DNA from 3 places in the Candidatus Pelagibacter sp. uisw_138 genome. Region 1 is predicted to be linked to each of the others. Evidence: riboswitches for the same ligand, from Rfam matches in the RefSeq annotation. Region 1 holds a riboswitch; each other region holds the start of a gene.
The links. Region 1 has a riboswitch for S-adenosylmethionine ahead of AC5YGC_RS01840 (homocysteine S-methyltransferase family protein). Riboswitches for the same ligand answer to the same signal wherever they lie in the genome.

Region 1 (3,280 bases):
TCATTTAAATAAGCTAGAAATTTTTATAGATAAATCTTTAGAAAGGTTTAATGAACTGTTTGCTGCAGCTGGACATCCAAACTGCGTTTTTAAGATTAATTTTAAAAATATTCAAAAAATTACAAATGGAAAAGTTGAAGATATAATTGAATGAGACAGCCTAAATTAATTGACTATACTTTATTAGTAATTTTATCTTTAATATGGGCTTCAGCTTTTTTTAATATAAAAATTGCAACAGAATCCTTTGGTCCAATTACAATTGCTTTCTTAAGAGTTTTTTTTGGATCAATTCCAGTACTATTATTATGTTTTTATAAAAAAATTAAAATAGAAGCTTTTTCAAAAGATTGGTATTGGTTTGCTATAATTGGATTTGTAAATTTAGTGCTGCCATTTTTTTTAATTGCCTACGGTATAAAATCGGTTCAAAGTAATTTAGCAGCAATATTAATGTCAACCACACCATTAAGCTCAACTGTATTAGGGCATTTTTTTACCGAAAATGAAAAATTTAATTTTATTAAAACATTTGGAATATTGATAGGATTTTCAGGAATTATCTATTTATTCTCTGACAATTTTTTAATTAATGATAATAATTTTTTCTCTGCATTAATGATTTTACTTGGATCAACTTGTTATGTCATAGGTGGAGTTTTAACTCTTAAAATTAGTAATAAAAAAAATGAGAATGTAACAGGCTCAATATTAATTTGGGCTATAATAATTTTGATACCCTTAGTTTCTTTTATAGAAAAACCCTGGCATACAATTCCATCAATTGAATCGAGTATTTCAGTTGTTTATCTTGGTTTTGTATCAACAGGTTTAGCATGGTTGCTTAGATTTAGAATTTTGAAAAATAATGGGTTGATATTTCAATCACAAGTTTCTTACTTAATACCTATTTTTGGGATTATCTTAAGTTATATATTTTTAGATGAAATAATTACTGATAAAGTTTTAGTTTCATTGTTAGCGGTATTAGTGGGACTTTATTTTGTAAAAAAAGCAGGAAATAAAAAAACTACTTAAGTTTAGCCATTTCTTTAATATGCGAAGGTCTAGTTTCACAGCAACCACCCAGAATTGTTGCACCAGCTTCTTTAAATTTTTTTGCTATTAAAGCCATCTTTTCTGGTATCAGATCTTCTCTATGACCCAAAAATTCATTTGGGTTTCCTGATTTACTTTTATTAAAAGTATTTGTGTAACCTGACGTAGGTTTTGTTGTAATAAATCCATTGAGTTTAAAACCAAAGGGAACACCTAAACTTTTTATTTCGTTAAGATTTTTTTCATAATTTTCTGGTGATACACAAGAAAGTATTATCCCAAGTAAATTTTTGTGATCTATAGTTGTGATAATTTTAGAAATATTTTCACCACTTGGCAATTTCACACCCTCTGAGATATGAGCTCCAATAAGATAAGGTTTATCAAAGCTTTCTATGGCTTCGATCGCTAATTTAAACTCTCGTACACTGCTTAATACGTCAAAATAAAAAAAATCTATAAAAGGATTAAGCAATTTTGCTTGATCGTAGAAATTTTCTTTAATTTCACTATCAGATCTTGTGTCTGCCTCATAAGTTAAATATTGAGGAGGTAATCCACCAGCAACTAAAACATGAGGGTTTAAATCTTTTGCTTTTTTAGCTATTTCACCAGCTTTAGTATTTAAATACTCAAATTTATCTTCAACACCATTATCCCTTAATCTCATTCTTCTTGTAGTAAATGTTGTTGTTACAATAATTTCAGCACCAGAATTTATAAAATCTAAATGTGTATCAAGCAAAAGCTGATGATATTTTTCCTGCAATAATGCATTAGCACTCCAGAGAGTACCATTTGCTTCTACACCTCTAGCTAATAACTCTTGACCCATTCCCCCATCTAGAACTCTTGTTTCTTTGAAAAAATTTATATCCATCTTTGCTCCTTACTTTTTTAGTGCTTTAGCTTTATGCCAGGTGCACAATATAGTCCAACTACCTTTACCAATTTATTTTATGATTTCCTTTTTAGCAGTTAGTACCTGCAATATGGATCAAATCGGTTATCCTTATTATATAACTAATAAACTGATTAGTAAATCACTTCTTGAATAATATTTTAACATTAAAAGAGAAAGATCTTCTCTCGCCATCAACATTAAAAGGATAAGCAGTGTGCATCAAATAATTTGGAAAAATCAATAGATCCCCTAGTTTTGGGTTTAAATTATAGATACTTTTACTCAAAAAGTTAGTTTGCCCATTAATAAAATCAATAGTTCCATTAGTTTTAAACTTTTTATTTTTAACAAATTTATTTTGATTCATATCTTTTGGGATTTTAAGATAGCCAACTCCTGATAATTGTCCTTCATGATAATGAATAGGATTATATTCATTTTTTAATTGTCTAACTACCCATAGATTAATTATTTTAATTTCTTTAATTTTTTTTACATCAGACTTATTAAGATAAATTTTGATATTTTTTATTAACTCTTTAGATAAACTTTTATTAACTATTGTTTTGGGTATCTTGATTTCATTCTGAATTTGACTTGCCAGTTTAGAGCTATAATCGTTTTTTTTTGATAATTGAGACTTATCAATATGAGCATTTAAAAGGGTAATAATTTTTTTGGATAACTTACCTTTTCCTATAGTTGGACCAAAAGCTCTGAATATTTTCATGTTCTTGTTATAATAATTTAATACCTGCGTTATGCAAACAACTTCAGTCCCATTCGAATAGCGACAAATATGACAAGTGCTGATGTTACCAGAGCCAATATTCTTGCAGGAAAAATTTTAAGATTCAAATAGTTTCCTAATTGACCACCCAATAAAACGAATAAAAATAATGGCCAATAATCAAAAATTCCATTGATTGTTGATGCTTTTGTAAATTGACCAGCAAGTCCCGATAAAGAATTAATTAGTATGAACAATGATGCGGCTGTTGTAATGTTTTTTGCTTTGTCCACTCTAATCAATAACAATATAGGGCTTAAAAAAATACCACCACCAATTCCAACTACACCAGACACAAATCCAATAGATGCACCAATTAATAGGGATAACATTTTTGGTATCTTTTTATAAACTTCAATTTTTTGATCAAAAGACTGAAATTTTATGAGAAGTAGAGCTCCCGCTAATGTTAAGACAGTAAAAAGTAAAATTTCAAAAACCTCTTTATCTATCGATAAAGATCCACCTATGAATGCAAGTGGAACAGATGATATTAGGTACGGGGTAAGTATCTTAACATTGATATT
Region 2 (3,280 bases), 650 kb from region 1:
CAGTGCTATCCTCATGTTCAAATTCACCACTTAACATATAAGTTACTGTTTCAATTCCTCTATGAGGGTGAGGAGGGAAACCACCAATGTAATCATCTTTATTTTCAGAACCAAATTCATCCAACATTAAAAAAGGATCGTGGTAATCAATAAGGTGAGTGCCAATACTTCTTTTTAATTTAACACCAGCACCATCTGATGCTGCAACTGGTTCTATTATTTTTTCTACTTCGATTTGGCTCATATTTACGTTCGATTACCTTTAATTAAAAAATAAACTCCACCAATTAAAAGAAATATTTGTTCACTGGTAAATAGTTTTGTTGTGAAGAACCAGTCTTTGTGAGCAAAGATCAGTATAGTTATCATTAAGATAGTTATGTTTAGTCCCGATAGTCTTGTGAGTATATTTCCAAAAGGATTTTTAATAAAACCACTTATTATTAATACCAATCCAGTCAACAACTCAGATATAGCAACAGTTGATGCTAGTGCAGGTGATAAGTTAAAATAATCAATTAATCCTTGAGGGGGTAAAGGAAATTTACCTAAGCCATGAATTATAAAAGCTATCCCTATTCCAAATCTAAAAAATAAAGAGGCTAATCCATCTATGTTTGAAAAAAAATTATTAACTTTATTATTTAAATTTTGCATTTTATCCTTTATTTTTTATTATGTGATCCATCACAAAATGGTTGATTGTTAGTTTGTTTACAAGCACAAAAAAACATTTTTTTAGTTTCTTCAGCCGTGTATGCCAGAGGTGTAAAATCTGTACCTTTATGTGATCCATCACAAAAAGGCTGCTTTGCACTTTTTCCACATGAACACCAATAATAAGATTTATCTTTTTCAACTTCAACAGCGATTGCACTTTCGCCTGCTCTTTCTCCATTATTCATATTTATCCTTTCAATTTGTTTGACTTGTACATAGTGCCTTGTTATTAATAATGCAATAACGCAAAATAATCATACTAGTATATAAAAACATACCATGAAAAACTTAATAGATTGTCCAGCTGAAAGAGCTGTTTATTTTCTTGGAGGTAAATGGAAAATTAGAATTTTGTTTAGTTTACTGCAAAGTAAAAAAATTAGATTTGGTGAACTTAAAAAAGGATTGAAAACCATTACACAACAAATGTTATCCAAGCAGCTTAAGGAGTTAGAGGGAGATGGAATAATTAATAGAAATGTTATTCGAATAATGCCCCCAAAAGTTGAGTATTCACTTACTGAATTTGGCTTTTCGGTTATGCCTATCTTAAGATCTTTTTCAGAGTGGAATAAAAGAAATACTCGAACTATTTCAGTAAAGCTAAATAAGAATTTTGTAGAAAATAGAATTAGATAGCCTTAAAAATACGGTAAAAATTTAAGTATCCTTTAGTTCTAAAATATGATTAAAATTAGTTAGTGCTGATTTAAGTTAAATTGCAGAGCGCTTTATAAATTCCTGCTAAAGCGACGTTTCAACTACCGCTTTAGTAGGTGGTTTTTTTGGAAATTTTTCAAATCTAAACCGGGTATTTGAACCATATTGTGCACCCAGCATTTGCTTAAGCACTAAAAAGGAGAAAAGAGATTGTTTAAATTTACAACCCTCTTGTTTAACGTTTTTCAGTTTCTTTTCTCCAATAATTTGGAGAAAAAAAATGACAAAAAATAAATTAACAGAAAGATTAGATCAAGGTCCTGTAATTTGTGCTGAAGGTTTTTTATTTGAAATTGAAAGACGTGGGTACATGGCATCAGGAGAATTTGTGCCAATGGTTTCATTGGACCATCCTGAGGTATTAGAGAATTTGCATAGAGAATTTCAACATGCAGGTTCAGATATTGTTGAAGCTTTTACTTATAATGGACACAGAGAAAAAATGCGTGTTATTGGTAAAGAAGAACTTCTTGAACCTTTAAACCGTTCAGCACTAAAAATTGCTAAAAAAGTAGCACTAGACACACCTAAGGGGTCTAAACCAAATTTAATGGCAGGTAATATTTCAAATTCAAATATTTGGAAACATAATGACCCTCAATCTCAAAAAGCAGTTGAAGGAATGTTTACAGAGATGGTTGGTTGGGCTGTTGAGGAAGGGGCTGATATGTTGATTGGTGAAACTTTTTATTATGCTGAAGAGGCTTACAAAGCTTTAGAGGTAATGAAAAAAACAGGTTTACCAACAGTTCTAACAATTTCTCCAATGGGTGAAAATAAAATGAGAGATGGAAAATCTGTTGTTGATACTTGTAAAGAGCTTGAACAACGTGGAGCCGATGTTGTTGGTTTAAATTGTTTTAGAGGGCCAGCTACAATGTTTCCCTTTTTAAAAGAAATTAGAGAAGCAGTTAAATGTCATGTTGGAGCCTTGCCTATTCCTTACAGAACCAGTGAAGACTTTCCAACATTTTTTAATCTGCCAGACAGAAGTAATTGTGCTTGTCCATCACCACATGGAAGAACGTTTCCAACGGCATTAGATCCACACTTCTGCAATAGATATGAAATAGGTAAATTTGCAAAAGATGCTTATGCATTAGGAGTGAATTATTTAGGAGTTTGTTGTGGAGCAAATCCAATGTTGATTAGGGAAGTTGCTGAGTCGATTGGATTAAAAGTTCCAGCAAGTAAATACAGAGAGAACATGGAAAATCATTTTATGTATGGAAAAAATAAAAGAATTTCAAAACATATGACTGAATACGGAGATAAAGCGTAAATAAATTAAGGAGGGCATTTAACTAAATTGTGCGCCTGACATATGTCGAAGCACTAAAACAGGAGATAAAAAAATGAGTAATAATCTAAAAGAAACAATAAGTAATCTACAGAAGGATTTTATAGCTAATCCAAAAAATGCTGTGGTCCAATATGAAAGCAACTCAATTCTTAAGGAAGGGCTTCAATCTGTGGTTACCCTCAGAGAACATAAATTGATAGTGGATGAACCCAAAAGTTTTGGTGGAAAAGACGAAGGACCCAGTCCAGTAGAGTTAATATTAGCAGCTTTAGCAACGTGTCAGGAGATAACGTATAAAGCTTTTGCTACAGCAGCTGGTATTAATATTGATAGTGTCAGTGTTAATTTGATAGGTACGCTTGATCTTCAAGGTTTTTTAGCTTTAAATAAAAACACTAGACCTGGCTTTCAACACATCTCAGGTACTGTTGATATTAAATCTTCATCACCAAAAGCTGAGATAGATAAATTGATTGATACTGTAAATACACATTGTCCAGTTTTAGACATTTTATCAAAAGGAGTTCCTATTAAATT
Region 3 (3,280 bases), 290 kb from region 1:
TCATAGGTTGGTATATGGTCTCTAGTGGATTAATTGAAAATAACGACGTTAGTCACTTTAGACTTAGCATTCATTTATCTTTAGCTTTATTCATTCTATGTTTAATTTTTTGGTATATTTTAGACATTTATAAAACTAAAAAATTTCACAAAAGAATTCCAAATTTACTTTTATTATTCATACTCAAGTTGATAGTTTTACAGATTGTATTGGGTGCTTTTTTATCGGGCTTAGATGGTGGTCTAATCTATAATTCGTGGCCTGATATGAACGGTAGCTTTTTCCCAAATGATATTGGTTATAACGATATAATTAATACTCAATTATTTAACAACCCATCAATTGTTCAATTTCTGCATAGAGTTACAGCATATTTACTTTTATTTTTTATTATTATCTTAAATTATCTCTATATAAAAAATAATTATGGAACTAAAAATATTATACTATTTGATATTGCAATATTGCTTCAGATCTTTTTGGGAATTATAACTTTACTATCTGGTGTAGAGATTAAATATGCATCACTACACCAGTTAGGTTCAATTTTTGTATTAACTACTTATCTTGCAATTATATATAAAAACTCTAACCAACAGCTTTAGCTTTATTAATGTCTTCAACATTATCTGTTCTTTTTAGAGCTTGTTCTAAATCTTCAATAATGTCGTCAATATGTTCAAGACCAATACACAGTCTTACATATCCTGGTGTTACACCTGAGGCTAAAAGTTCTTCTTCATTTAATTGACTGTGTGTTGTTGTTGCTGGATGAATTGCTAAACTTCTAGCATCACCAATATTTGCTACATGATAAAACATTTTTAAAGCTTCTATAAATTTTTTACCAGCTTCAATACCGCCCTTTAACTCGATACCAACTAAAGCACCATTTCCACCATTTAGGTATTTTTTAGCTCTATTTCCAATTTCACCCTTATATTGATTTGGATAAATAACTCTGGAAACTTCAGTATGTTTAACTAAATAGTCGACAACTTTTTCAGCATTTGAACAATGTTGTTTCATTCTTAAAGCTACTGTTTCAAGTCCTTGGATTAATCCAAATGCATTATCAGGAGATAATGCTGCACCCAAATCTCTTAATAAGACAACTCTAGCTCTAACTGCAAAAGAAACGTTCGCACCAGTTAACTCGGGTACTACTTTACCCCATACCGCACCAGCATAACTTGCATCAGGTTCATTAAATAGGGGCTGCCTTTTAGGATCTGCTGTCCAATCAAAATTACCACCATCGATTAAAGCTCCACCTACAACCGTACCATGTCCACCAATATATTTAGTAAGTGAATAAACAACTATAGCAGCACCGTGCTCTAAGGGCTTACATAGAACGGGAGAGGCGGTATTATCCATTATTAGTGGTATGTTATATTTTCTACCTATGTCAGATACTTCTTTAATAGGAAAAACTCTTAAGTACGGATTTGGTAAAGTTTCTCCATAAAATGCTCTAGTTTTATCATCTATGGCTTTTTCAAAGTTTTTAGGATCAGCAGGGTCTGCATACCTAACTTCAATACCAAGTTTACTTAAAGTATGCGTGAATAGCGAAATAGTACCTCCGTATAGATCTGTTGAACTCACAATATTATCACCGGCCTTTGCAACGTTTAAAATTGAAAAAGTTGATGCCGTTTGACCAGATGATACCGTTAAACAAGCTAAGCCCCCCTCTAATGCAGCAAGCCTTTTTTCTAGGGCATCATTAGTAGGATTCATTATTCTTGTATAAATGTTTCCAAACTCTTTAAGGGCAAACAAATTAGCAGCATGTTCAGTGCTATCAAATTGATAAGAGGTTGTTCTGTATATTGGTACAGCTACCGCTTTTGTTGTTGGATCACTTCTGTAATCACCACCATGTATGGCTATAGTCTCAGGGTTTTGTCTTTTTGTGCTCATCTTAATACTCCTTTTTTAGTACTTTTGCTTAATGCAAGGCGTACAATACAGTTCAAATGTGCCTACCGATAATGTATGTAAAAATCCTTTTTAGCATTAACTAGCCTGCAATAGGAACAAATCGGCTTAATCAAACTATCATTTAAGCATGATATTACAAGGAAAATATAAAATTGACATTATATCTAATAATAGTATTAATCCTCGCACAATGACAAAATTTCTAAAACAAAGTGAATTAACTAGCAACTGGTTTGAAATTGACGCAAAAAATGCTGTAGTCGGAAGACTTGCATCTATAATAGCCATGATTGTTAGAGGAAAAAACAAAACTACTTTTACACCTCATATGGATGACGGTGATTTTGTTGTAGTTAAAAATGTTGAGCAAGCAAAATTTACTGGAAAAAAATTTAAAGACAAAAAATATTACAGACATACTGGTCACCCTGGTGGAATTAAAGAAATTACTCCTGAAAAATTATTAGAAAAAAACAAACCTGATGAGACACTAAAATTAGCTATTAAAAGAATGTTACCTGGAGGAGTTCTTGGTAGAAAGCAGTTAACTAAAGTAAAAATTTATGCTGGTGAAGAGCACCCTCATGCAGCACAAAACCCTAAGCTTTTAGATCTAGGTAAATTAAACAGTAAAAATTTAATAAGAAATTAATATGGAAACAGCAGTTGCACCAACTAAAGTATCTACAAAAAAACCTAAAATTAAACTAGATTTTAAAGATAGTAAGTACGCAACTGGTAGAAGAAAAAAATCTATTGCAAAAATTTGGGTGAAAAAAGGTACTGGTAAAATTTATGTAAATGGCAGAACTATGGATGAATATTTCACTAGTGGAAGTCACAAAATGCAAATTACAAGACCATTTGAAATTATAAACCAAGCAACAGATTTTGATGTAAGATGTAGCGTTGCAGGTGGTGGTCACACAGGTCAAGCTGGTGCAATGGTTCATGGTATTGCTAAAGCATTAATCTTATTTGATTCAGAGAATAGAGCGGTACTTAAGACTGAAAAGCTAAATACCAGAGATTCTAGATCAGTTGAGAGAAAAAAACCTGGTCGTAAAAAAGCTAGAAGAAGCTTTCAATTCTCGAAAAGATAATTCTTTTTTAACACTAAACTGCTATAATATAAAAATGCCTAAGCTTAATGTTTTAGTTGCTGGATCTACTGGTTATATCGGTGTTCAATTAATTAAATTATTAGTTAAACACAGTGATATTAAGATTAAATATCTTTGTGGAAATTCCTCTGTTGGAAAAAAAATTTCTACTTATGAAAAATCACTAAATTCAAAGAAATTACCTAAAATTATTAGATACAATAAAG

Region 2: it holds a riboswitch for S-adenosylmethionine, as region 1 does, so the genes downstream of both, AC5YGC_RS06050 (homocysteine S-methyltransferase family protein) here and AC5YGC_RS01840 (homocysteine S-methyltransferase family protein) in region 1, are expected to answer to the same signal.
Region 3: it holds a riboswitch for S-adenosylmethionine, as region 1 does, so the genes downstream of both, AC5YGC_RS03425 (PLP-dependent transferase) here and AC5YGC_RS01840 (homocysteine S-methyltransferase family protein) in region 1, are expected to answer to the same signal.

What each region holds. Positions count from the first base shown of each region.
Region 1 is NZ_CM183453.2:358,716-361,995, forward strand. Features, by position in the region: gene AC5YGC_RS01830 (YbaK/EbsC family protein) at 1-154, shown strand, start outside; gene AC5YGC_RS01835 (EamA family transporter) at 151-1,038, shown strand; gene AC5YGC_RS01840 (homocysteine S-methyltransferase family protein) at 1,031-1,939, opposite strand; SAM riboswitch class V at 1,949-2,012, opposite strand; gene AC5YGC_RS01845 (putative 2OG-Fe(II) oxygenase) at 2,103-2,693, opposite strand; gene AC5YGC_RS01850 (TSUP family transporter) at 2,723-3,280, opposite strand, start outside.
Region 2 is NZ_CM183453.2:1,122,106-1,125,385, reverse strand. Features, by position in the region: gene AC5YGC_RS06070 (pirin family protein) at 1-244, opposite strand, end outside; gene AC5YGC_RS06065 (DoxX family membrane protein) at 247-657, opposite strand; gene AC5YGC_RS06060 (CDGSH iron-sulfur domain-containing protein) at 666-905, opposite strand; gene AC5YGC_RS06055 (winged helix-turn-helix transcriptional regulator) at 1,000-1,359, shown strand; SAM riboswitch class V at 1,521-1,585, shown strand; gene AC5YGC_RS06050 (homocysteine S-methyltransferase family protein) at 1,661-2,722, shown strand; SAM riboswitch class V at 2,726-2,790, shown strand; gene AC5YGC_RS06045 (OsmC family protein) at 2,796-3,280, shown strand, end outside.
Region 3 is NZ_CM183453.2:647,915-651,194, reverse strand. Features, by position in the region: gene AC5YGC_RS03430 (COX15/CtaA family protein) at 1-605, shown strand, start outside; gene AC5YGC_RS03425 (PLP-dependent transferase) at 589-1,929, opposite strand; SAM riboswitch class V at 1,934-2,002, opposite strand; gene rplM (50S ribosomal protein L13) at 2,141-2,602, shown strand; gene rpsI (30S ribosomal protein S9) at 2,604-3,053, shown strand; gene argC (N-acetyl-gamma-glutamyl-phosphate reductase) at 3,088-3,280, shown strand, end outside.